DNA from 2 places in the Enterobacter huaxiensis genome. Region 2 is predicted to be linked to the other one. Evidence: predicted binding sites of a transcription regulator. Region 2 holds the regulator's gene; the other holds the start of a gene.
The links. Region 2 encodes PurR, which represses purine synthesis genes. Its sites were predicted from a motif close to CANGCAAACGTTTGCNTG; they were not measured.
Positions count from the first base shown of each region.

Region 1: D5067_RS17780 (nucleoside-specific channel-forming protein Tsx) is a predicted target of PurR. The motif match lies at 3,574-3,591, and genes of this name have one in related genera.

Region 1 is NZ_CP043342.1:3,711,076-3,715,988, forward strand. It holds gene thiL (thiamine-phosphate kinase) at 1-135, opposite strand, end outside; gene nusB (transcription antitermination factor NusB) at 214-633, opposite strand; gene ribH (6,7-dimethyl-8-ribityllumazine synthase) at 655-1,125, opposite strand; gene ribD (bifunctional diaminohydroxyphosphoribosylaminopyrimidine deaminase/5-amino-6-(5-phosphoribosylamino)uracil reductase RibD) at 1,213-2,316, opposite strand; gene nrdR (transcriptional regulator NrdR) at 2,321-2,770, opposite strand; gene D5067_RS17775 (SadB/YajI family lipoprotein) at 2,923-3,462, shown strand; gene D5067_RS17780 (nucleoside-specific channel-forming protein Tsx) at 3,730-4,614, shown strand; gene D5067_RS17785 (helix-turn-helix transcriptional regulator) at 4,703-4,913, opposite strand, start outside.
Region 2 is NZ_CP043342.1:2,750,522-2,755,434, reverse strand. It holds gene punC (purine nucleoside transporter PunC) at 42-1,241, opposite strand; gene punR (DNA-binding transcriptional activator PunR) at 1,356-2,279, shown strand; gene purR (HTH-type transcriptional repressor PurR) at 2,285-3,310, opposite strand; gene cydH (cytochrome bd-I oxidase subunit CydH) at 3,608-3,697, shown strand; gene D5067_RS13130 (MFS transporter) at 3,861-4,913, shown strand, end outside.

The DNA.
Region 1 (4,913 bases), 960 kb from region 2:
GCTGATTGCCAGCGTCTGTTTTTCGGGAATATTGAGAAGTGCACAGTCATCGCCAATGCCGGTTTCAACATCAAGACGAGAGGTTCTGACACGATCGAAATAACGGGCAATCAGGGAGAATTCGCCGCATGCCATACGTTATGCCTCAGCAAATTAAATAAAAAAACCGGAGCCGCACTGCCAAAAAGGCAATGCAAGACTCCGGTTGGCGGATCACTTTTTGTGGGGACGGATCGCAGGTGCAGCTTTATCCAGCACGCCGTTAACAAACTTGTGGCTGTCTTCAGCGCCGAAGGTTTTCGCCAGTTCGATCGCTTCGTTGATAGCCACTTTGTACGGCACATCATCACGTTTAGACAGCTCAAACAGCGCGATACGCAACACTGCTTTTTCAACCTGGCCCAGCTCTTCGAGCAGGCGGGACAGATATGGCTTCATCAGACCATCGAGATACGCGCTATTAGTCGCCACTCCCGACAGCAGTTCACGGAAGTACAGAACGTCAACGTCTTTCACGTCCTGTTCTGACAGGAACTGGTATTCAACATCAGCGATGTCGTTCTGGGACAACTGCCAGGAGTAAAGCGCCTGAACGGCACATTCACGGGCGCGGCGACGAGCAGCAGGTTTCACGGAATTCCCCTTACAAAAAAATCAGGCCTTGATGGCTTTCAATACATTGATCATTTCAAGCGCGGTCAGTGCAGCTTCTGCACCTTTGTTACCGGCTTTGGTGCCAGCACGTTCGATGGCTTGTTCAATACTTTCGGTGGTCAGCACGCCGAACGCGACAGGGATTTCAGCATCCTGTGCAACGTGTGCCAGACCGTTGCTTGCACCGCCCGCAACGTATTCGAAGTGCGCAGTGCCGCCACGAATAACAGTACCCAGCGCAATCACCGCGTCGTATTTACCGGTTTTCGCCAGCGCGCCGGCTGCCAGAGGCAGTTCATAAGCACCTGGAACCCAAACAACGGTAATGTTGTCATCTTTAACCTGGCCGATACGTTTCAGGGCGTCAATCGCACCTTCAAGCAGGCTGTCGTTGATGAAGTTGTTGAAACGCGCAATGGTGATGGCGACGCGAGCGTCCGGGGTAGCTACAGCAGCTTCAATAATGTTCATACTCTTCCTTTACGGGTTCATTTGGCCCCGCAGGGGGGCGGATTTTATCATAATACTTTGCGCACTGCTTCCCTATTTCAGGAGCAATTACGCTGTCGTTAAGTGGAGGCAGACATCCGGACCTACCGGACGAATCTCGCTAAATTTGAGTTGCGGTGCATCAGCCAGTTTTTCAAGGCCGGGCAGCACAAACAGGCCACGCGCGTCGTTGCCTAACAGTTTAGGCGCAACGTAGACGAGAAGCTCGTCCACCAGCCCCGCCTGGAGCAGCGCGCCGGCGAGCGTTGGGCCCGCTTCCACCCAGATGCTGTTCACCTGCTGCTTGCCCAGCAGCATCATCAGCACCACCAGATCGAGATGCCCATTGTGCTCTGGCACCATAATGCTGCGTAGGCCTTCCGGCCATTCACGCGTATCTTCCTTCGTGCGGGCAATCCAGGTTTCGCCCGGCTGCTGCACAATGAGATGTTCCGGCGTCACGCGGTTCTGGCTATCAATGATAATCCGCAGCGGCTGGCGCAGGGTTTCCTGCGGATAGAGCGCCTGGGTATCGGCATTCAGCTCGTTCCAGCGCACGGTCATGGCCGGATCGTCAGCCAGAACGGTTTCGCTGCTGGTGAGAATAGCATGGCTTTGCGCGCGCAGACGTTGCACATCGCGCCTTGCCTGTGGCGAGGTTACCCACTGGCTCTCGCCGCTTGCCATTGCCGTGCGGCCATCCAGCGAGGCGCCCAGCTTAAGCTGGATATACGGGAAACCGGTGCGCATGCGCTTCAGGAAGCCTTTATTCAGGGCCTCTGCATCCTGCATCATCAGGCCATGGCTGACGTCGATCCCTTCCTGCTGGAGGCGGTACAGGCCGCGCCCGGCCACCTGTGGATTCGGATCCTGCATCGAAGCAACCACGCGCGCGACGCCTGCCGCAATCAGCGCGTCGCAGCACGGCGGCGTGCGCCCGTGATGGCTGCAGGGTTCCAGCGTGACGTAGGCCGTCGCGCCGCGCGCCTTCTCACCCGCCATGCGCAGGGCATGCACTTCGGCATGCGGCTCGCCGGCGCGGTGGTGATAGCCTTCGCCCACAACCTCGCCGTCTTTAACAATGACGCACCCAACGTTCGGGTTGGGATGAGTAGTAAAACGACCGCGCTGCGCCAGCTTCATGGCTCGCGCCATGTAAATTTCGTCCTGCATGGGCCTAATCCTGTAAGCGGGCGATCTCTTCGCCAAATTCTTTGATGTCTTCGAAGCTGCGGTAAACGGAAGCGAAGCGGATATAGGCGACTTTATCGAGCTTTTTCAGCTGCTCCATCACCAGGTTGCCGATCATCTTGCTCGGCACCTCGCGCTCGCCTAAGCCACGAAGATAAGATTTGATATGGTTTAAGGCCATTTCCACGTCGTCCGCGCTGACCGGACGTTTTTCCAGCGCCTTCAGCATTCCGCTGCGCAGCTTCTCTTCGTTGAAGGGCTCACGCACATCATTACTTTTCACGACGCGCGGCATCACCAGTTCAGCAACCTCAAAGGTCGTGAAACGCTCGTTGCACACCAGACACTGCCGACGACGGCGAACGGAGGACCCTTCGCCCACGAGGCGAGAGTCAATGACTTTGGTATCCACAGCGGAGCAAAATGGGCAATGCATACGGTGTCCCTGTTATCTGGTTAACTGATTTCTATTTTACCCTGAACTGGCCTGACAACAAAGGAAGAGCTTTTTGAGACAAAGGATCTATGCCTGACGCCCTTAAGATGTCTACCATTATCAGGATCCGTTATTTCAAGGAAATAAACGCAATGACAAGACGTTACCTGAAAATTCTGCTGGTGGGGAGCCTCTTCACCCTTAGCGCATGTGCACAGCAAACTGAAGTCCGCCAGATGAAACAAAGCGTGAATACGCTAAATACGGCGCTGGACAAGCTGAACAAAGAAACCGTTAAAATCACCCAGCAAAACGCCCTCAACGCCAAATCCGCCAGCGGCGTGTATCTTCTGCCAGGCGCCAACACGCCTGCCCGCCTGAAAAGCCAGATCGGTACCTTAAAGATGTCTCTGGTGAATGTTGCGGCGAATGCAGATGGTACTCGCGCAACATTACGTATACAGGGCGAGTCTAACGATCCGCTTCCCGCGTTTACCGGCACCGTAGAGTGGGGGCAGATCCAGGGCACTACAGAGAGCTATCAGGAGGTGAACGTCAAGAACCAGCTCTTTACGGCTCCCGCCAGCACGCTGGCGCCGAGCGACGTTGATATCCCGCTGCAGCTGAGCGGACTCACTCCTGAACAGCTGGGCTTTATCCGTATCCACGACATACAACCCGCCGCGCAATAACCCCCCTTTTTGCGGAGTGCAGTGTCACTCCGCTAACATTTACATTTCGTATGGATTGGCAACATAAATGTTTGCCGTTACAATCCCGGCCGTTTAAAGTACGCAAACGTGAACGCAATCGATTACGCGTGTGAGAGATATGTGAAACAACACATATTTTTGTGAGCAGGGATTCCTATAATAGGCTCCGCAGAAACACGAAATATTTAGAAACGCAATTCGCGCATTTTTCACTCCCGGAAGGGAATTTCAATCAGTGGCATGATTATGAAAAAAACATTACTCGCAGCCGGTGCAGTACTGGCACTGTCCTCCTCTTTCACTGCTAACGCAGCGGAAAACAATAAACCAGAATATGTTTCCGACTGGTGGCACCAGAGCGTTAACGTGGTCGGCAGCTACCACACCCGTTTCGGACCACAGATCCGCAACGACACCTACCTGGAATACGAAGCGTTCGCCAAGAAAGACTGGTTTGATTTCTACGGCTACATGGATGCACCGGTCTTCTTCGGCGGTAACACCGACGCGAAGGGTATCTGGAACCACGGTTCCCCACTGTTTATGGAGATCGAACCGCGCTTCTCCATCGACAAGCTGACCGGTTCTGATCTGAGCTTCGGTCCGTTCAAAGAGTGGTACATCGCGAACAACTATATCTACGACATGGGCCGTAACAAGTCCGGCCGTCAGAGCACCTGGTATATGGGTCTGGGTACCGACATTGACACCGGCCTGCCGATGAGCCTGTCCATGAACGTGTACGCGAAATACCAGTGGCAAAACTACGGTGCAGCGAACGAAAACGAGTGGGACGGCTACCGTTTCAAAGTGAAATACTTTGTGCCAATCACCCAGCTGTGGGGCGGCAACCTGAGCTACATCGGCTTCACCAACTTTGACTGGGGTTCAGACCTGGGCGACAACGACTTCCGCGATCTGAACGGCAAGAAAGCACGCACCAACGACTCCATCGCGTCCAGCCATATCCTGGCGCTGAACTACGATCACTGGCACTACTCCGTTGTTGCGCGTTACTGGCACAACGGTGGTCAGTGGAACGACGACGCTAGCCTGAACTTCGGCAACGGCGACTTCAGCGTCCGTTCTACCGGCTGGGGTGGTTACCTGGTAGTGGGTTACAACTTCTAATCAGTGCGGATTTCGCCCGGTGGCGCTACGCTTACCGGGCCTACGATCCGAATGTAGGCCGGGTAAGGCATCGCCGCCACCCGGCTTTTTACTGCTTAACTTTCCGCAAAAAATCCGCCAGAGACCTGTCCGCACTCTCGCTAAAGCGTCTTTCCGTCAGTGCAATATTCAAACACCTGTCGAGCCGGAAACAGCGATAGTCATCGCGCCGCTCGCACCACGCCGCCAGCAGCCAGTGCTCGCCCCAGAAGAACAGCCCCAGCGGCTGCACCTCACGCCAGGAGAGCTGCCCGGCTTCA
Region 2 (4,913 bases):
AGCAACCTAATCACTGGAATGTAACATAATTTCCGGCGCGACTATGCGTGTGACGCTTCTGCCCGCGCGCGGTCATTCTCCTCGCGCTGCGCGGAAGACTGCATGCAATAGCCGATGGCCGCCAGCGCAACGGTAACCAGCATCACGCTGGTGGTGGTCAGCAGCGGGGTGGCAATCAGCGCAGAGACCACGAGGCTTGCCAGGAAGCACAGGCCAAGCTGCAGGGTATTCTGCAGCGCCGCAGCGCGGCCGGTCGCCTGCGGGAACGGACGTAGCGCCTGAGCGACCACGATAGGGTAAATCGCACCGTTAGCAATCGCCATCACGCAGAATGGAATCAAAATTTCTACCAGACCGGCCCCTGGAATAAACCCAACCGCCCAGGTCCCGATCACGCTGAGCGCGTACAGCACCAGCAGCCATGGCAGCATCTGCTGGCCTTCCCATTTTTGCAGCGCCGCACGGCAGCCGTAGCCGCCCACCAGAAACGCGATGGTCTGCGGGACGTAGCTCAGGCCGATAGCCGCAGGGCTGTAGCCCATATCGTGCAGGATGAACGGTGAACCGGTCAGCCAGGCGAAGAAGCTCGCAGAGCACGCGGCGTAGATCAGCACGTTACCGCGATAGGCTTTGGCCTGCAGTAAGGACGTAAAGGTGATCGGCTTCGCGTCAGGATGCGCCGCTTTTTTATGCGCAGGCTTAAGAAAGAACGCAGGCAGCATCAGCACAAGGGTGATAGCGAACAGCGTCGCGAAGATCGCCTGCCAGTCGAAATGCGCGAGGATCCAGCTGCCCAGCAGCGGAGCAAGGGCGGGTGAAAGGCCGACCAGCGGCATAATGGTGGCGAAAATACGGTTTGTGCGGGAGGCCGGATAGTAATCGGTCACCAGCGCCTGCCAGGTCACGGCGGCGGCACAGACGCCGACAGCCTGAATGAAGCGCAACACCAGCAGCCAGGTGGCATCCCGAACCCACAGCATGCCCAGACAGCCGACGGCAAAAATAGCCAGACCGAGGAGGAGCACCGGTTTACGACCAAAGCGGTCAGAGAGCGGTCCCCAGAGCAGCTGCGCGATGGCGAAGCCCGCGAGGAACAGGCTCAGGCTGGCGCTGATGGCGGCGGCAGGGGTTTGCAAATCTTCCTGCATTGCGGCGAACGCGGGCAGATACATATCGGTCGCTAAAAAGCCCAGCACGCTTAGGCCGCCGAGCCAGACTAAAAATCCTTTCCTGGGTTGCATTATTTTATTCTCCTGAGGAGGCAGGTGTACGTTGGCCGAGAGTGTAGGGAGTGCAAAGCGGCTTGTGAAACGCTAATATTTGGTAAGTGCATTCAAATTTTTTGCAGGCAGAAAATGTGGTCAGATTATTCTCTTGAAGTTGTGGACGCCGTTGCGCGTAACGGCAGTTTTACCGGCGCCGCGCAGGAGCTGCACCGCGTCCCGTCGGCCATCAGCTACACCGTGCGTCAGCTGGAGGAGTGGCTGGCGGTTCCGCTCTTTGAACGGCGTCATCGCGACGTCGAGTTAACGCCTGCCGGGGCCTGGTTTTTGAAAGAAGGGCGGTCTGTTATCAAAAAAATGCAGATCACCCGCGAGCAGTGTCAGCAGATCGCTAACGGCTGGCGAGGGCATCTCTCCATCGCTGTAGATAACATTGTTAAGCCTGAGCGCACCCGGCAAATGATTGTTGATTTCTATCGCCATTTCTCAGACGTTGAGCTGCGCGTCTCCCAGGAGGTGTTCAACGGCGTCTGGGACGCGCTGGCAGACGGCAGGGCGGAGATGGCCATCGGCGCGACGCAGGCGATCCCCGTGGGCGGACGTTACGCGTTTCGCGATATGGGCATGCTGAGCTGGAAATGCGTTGTCGCAAGCGATCACCCGCTGGCGGCCATGGAAGGGCCGCTCAGCGACGACACGTTGCGCAACTGGCCGTCGCTGGTGCTGGAAGATACGTCGCGTTCGCTGCCCAAGCGCATTACCTGGCTGCTGGACAACCAGCGCCGCGTCGTGGCGCCTGACTGGGAATCCTCGGCTACGTGCCTTTCTGCGGGGCTATGCGTCGCGATGGTGCCGGTTCACTTTGCGCGACCGCGCATTGACGCCGGAGAGTGGGTTGCCCTGACGCTGGAAAATCCGTTCCCGGATGCGGCCTGCTGTCTGACCTGGCAGCAAAATGACGTTTCGCCGGCCATGGCCTGGCTTCTGGACTACCTGGGTGACAGTGAAACGTTGAACAGGGAGTGGTTACGGGAGCCAGATAAACTGGCCCCGTAAAGCCATTAACGACGGTAGTCGCGGAAAGGACCGTCCGCGACGGAACGGCGCTCGATGAGGCGCGGGTGGACTTCAATGGACTGAGACTCTTCGCGCTTGCTGACGATCCTGTCCATCAGCATATTAAACGCCGTTTCACCCAGGGAGTCCTTCGGCTGGTGAATGGTGGTCAGCGCCGGGGTGAAGTAGCGCGCGTTGCGCACGTTGTCATACCCGATAACGGAGATGTCCTGCGGCACGCGCAGACCCAGTTCGTCCGCCGCACAGAGTGCGCCCATCGCCATGATGTCGCCGCCGCAGAATACCGCGGTAGGGCGGTGCTGTTGGGAGACGATCTGCTGCATAGCGCGGTAGCCGGATTCCGGTTCAAAGTCACCCTGAACAATCCAGTTTTCCGGCACGTTGATCAGCGCTTCTTCCATCGCCTTCATAAAGCCGGCCAGACGGCCAGCGCCGGTGTTGCGCTCCAGCGGGCCGGGAATGACGCCTATCTCGCGGTGACCGCGCTCTATCAGATACCGGCCCGCCATATAGCCGCCTTCAAAGGCGTTATCAATGACGGAATCGGTAAAGTCGGCCCGCGCTTCGCCCCAGTCCATCACCACCATCGGGATGTGACGGTACTCTTCCAGCATAGAGAGAACCGACTCCGGGTATTCAGAGCACATGACCAGCAGGCCGTCGACGCGCTTTTGCGCCATCATCGACAGGTAGGCGCGCTGCTTTTCCTGGCTGTTCCAGGCGTTGCCCAGAATCAGGGTGTAACCCTTCTGGAAGCAGTTTTTCTCGACGGCTTCGATGATCTCGGCAAAATAGGCCGCTTCGCTGCTGGTGGCCAGCAGGCCAATCGACTTGGTGTGATTAACTTTCAGGCTTCGCGCAACCGCACTCGGTGAGTAGTGCAGCTCTTTGATCGCGGCCCAGACCGCATTGCGCGTCTCTTCTGCAACAAAGCGGGTTTTGTTAATAACGTGTGATACGGTTGTAGTGGAAACGTTTGCGCGTTTTGCTACGTCTTTTATTGTTGCCATGAAATGTCACTCCAGACCATATCCTAAACTCCTGAAAAACTTGAAGGTAAACGTTTGCCTTCTCTCACCCTTATCACGCAATCTTGAGTTGCGACACGCCGGGAAAACGACACAGGACGTCAGGAGGGGGTCAATGGCCGGTACGCTAATAAATTTAGCGTGGAATTTTGTCCTATCTTGATGAAAAGGGGAAGAGCAAAAGTGGATATCAGTTTAAATCCAGGAAGATTTTTGACGTAAACTGTGTAAAAATGAGCAAGCTCACTTTTCGTAGGGTGATTAAAAGGAGAATAATTGATGAATACCGATCTTAAGTTTTCGCTGACCACCACCATCATCGTGCTGGCTCTGATTGTTGCCGCGGGTCTGACGGCTGTTCTGCACTGATTCAAACGGGGGGAGAGTATTTTCCCTCCGATTTTCCCCGATTGTTACTCCTCCGGCAAAAATCTTTTGCCAAAATGTTAACTTCTCATTTTTTGTGATTGATGTCATGCTTTTGGCTTCTTTGTTCTGTGTCGAGAAATGACACGGCATCCGGAGTTAACCCATGAAAATCAATTTTCCTCTGCTGGCCCTGGCGATTGGCGCTTTTGGGATTGGCACTACTGAATTCTCCCCAATGGGGCTTTTACCCGTCATCGCCAAAGGCGTGGACGTCTCTATTCCGGCTGCCGGTATGCTGATTAGCGCCTACGCGGTTGGCGTGATGGTTGGCGCGCCGTTGATGACGCTGCTGCTCTCGCACCGCGCGCGCCGCAACGCCCTGATTTTCCTGATGGCTATTTTTACGCTAGGCAACGTGCTTTCAGCCCTCGCTCCGGATTACACCACGCTGATGCTCTCCCGTATTCTGACCAGCCTTAACCACGGCGCTTTCTTCGGTCTGGGCTCGGTGGTTGCGGCAAGCGTGGTGCCGAAGCACAAGCAGGCCAGCGCGGTTGCCACCATGTTTATGGGGCTGACCATCGCCAACATTGGCGGTGTGCCTGCTGCAACCTGGCTGGGTGAAGCGATCGGCTGGCGTATGTCCTTCCTCGCGACCGCGGCGCTGGGCATTGTCGCGATGGTGGCACTGTTCTTCTCCCTGCCAAAAGGCAGCGCAGGCGAACGCCCTGACGTGCGTAAAGAGCTGTCGGTGCTGGTGCGCCCGCAGGTGCTCTCCGCACTGCTGACCACCGTTCTCGGCGCAGGGGCGATGTTTACGCTCTACACCTATATTTCCCCGGTGCTGCACGATATTACTCACGCGACGCCGATCTTTATTACCGCGATGCTGGTGCTCATTGGCGTGGGCTTCTCCATCGGCAACTATCTGGGCGGCAAGCTGGCCGACCGTTCGGTGAGCGGAACGCTGAAAGGCTTTTTAACCCTGCTGATCGTCATCATGATTGCCATTCCGTGGCTGGCGCGTAACGAATTCGGTGCGGCCATCGCGATGGTTGTTTGGGGGGCGGCTACCTTTGCCGTCGTACCACCGCTGCAGATGCGTGTGATGCGCGTGGCCCACGAGGCGCCAGGGCTTTCGTCTTCCGTAAACATCGGAGCATTCAACCTTGGCAATGCGCTGGGCGCAGCAGCGGGCGGAGCGGTAATTTCGGCT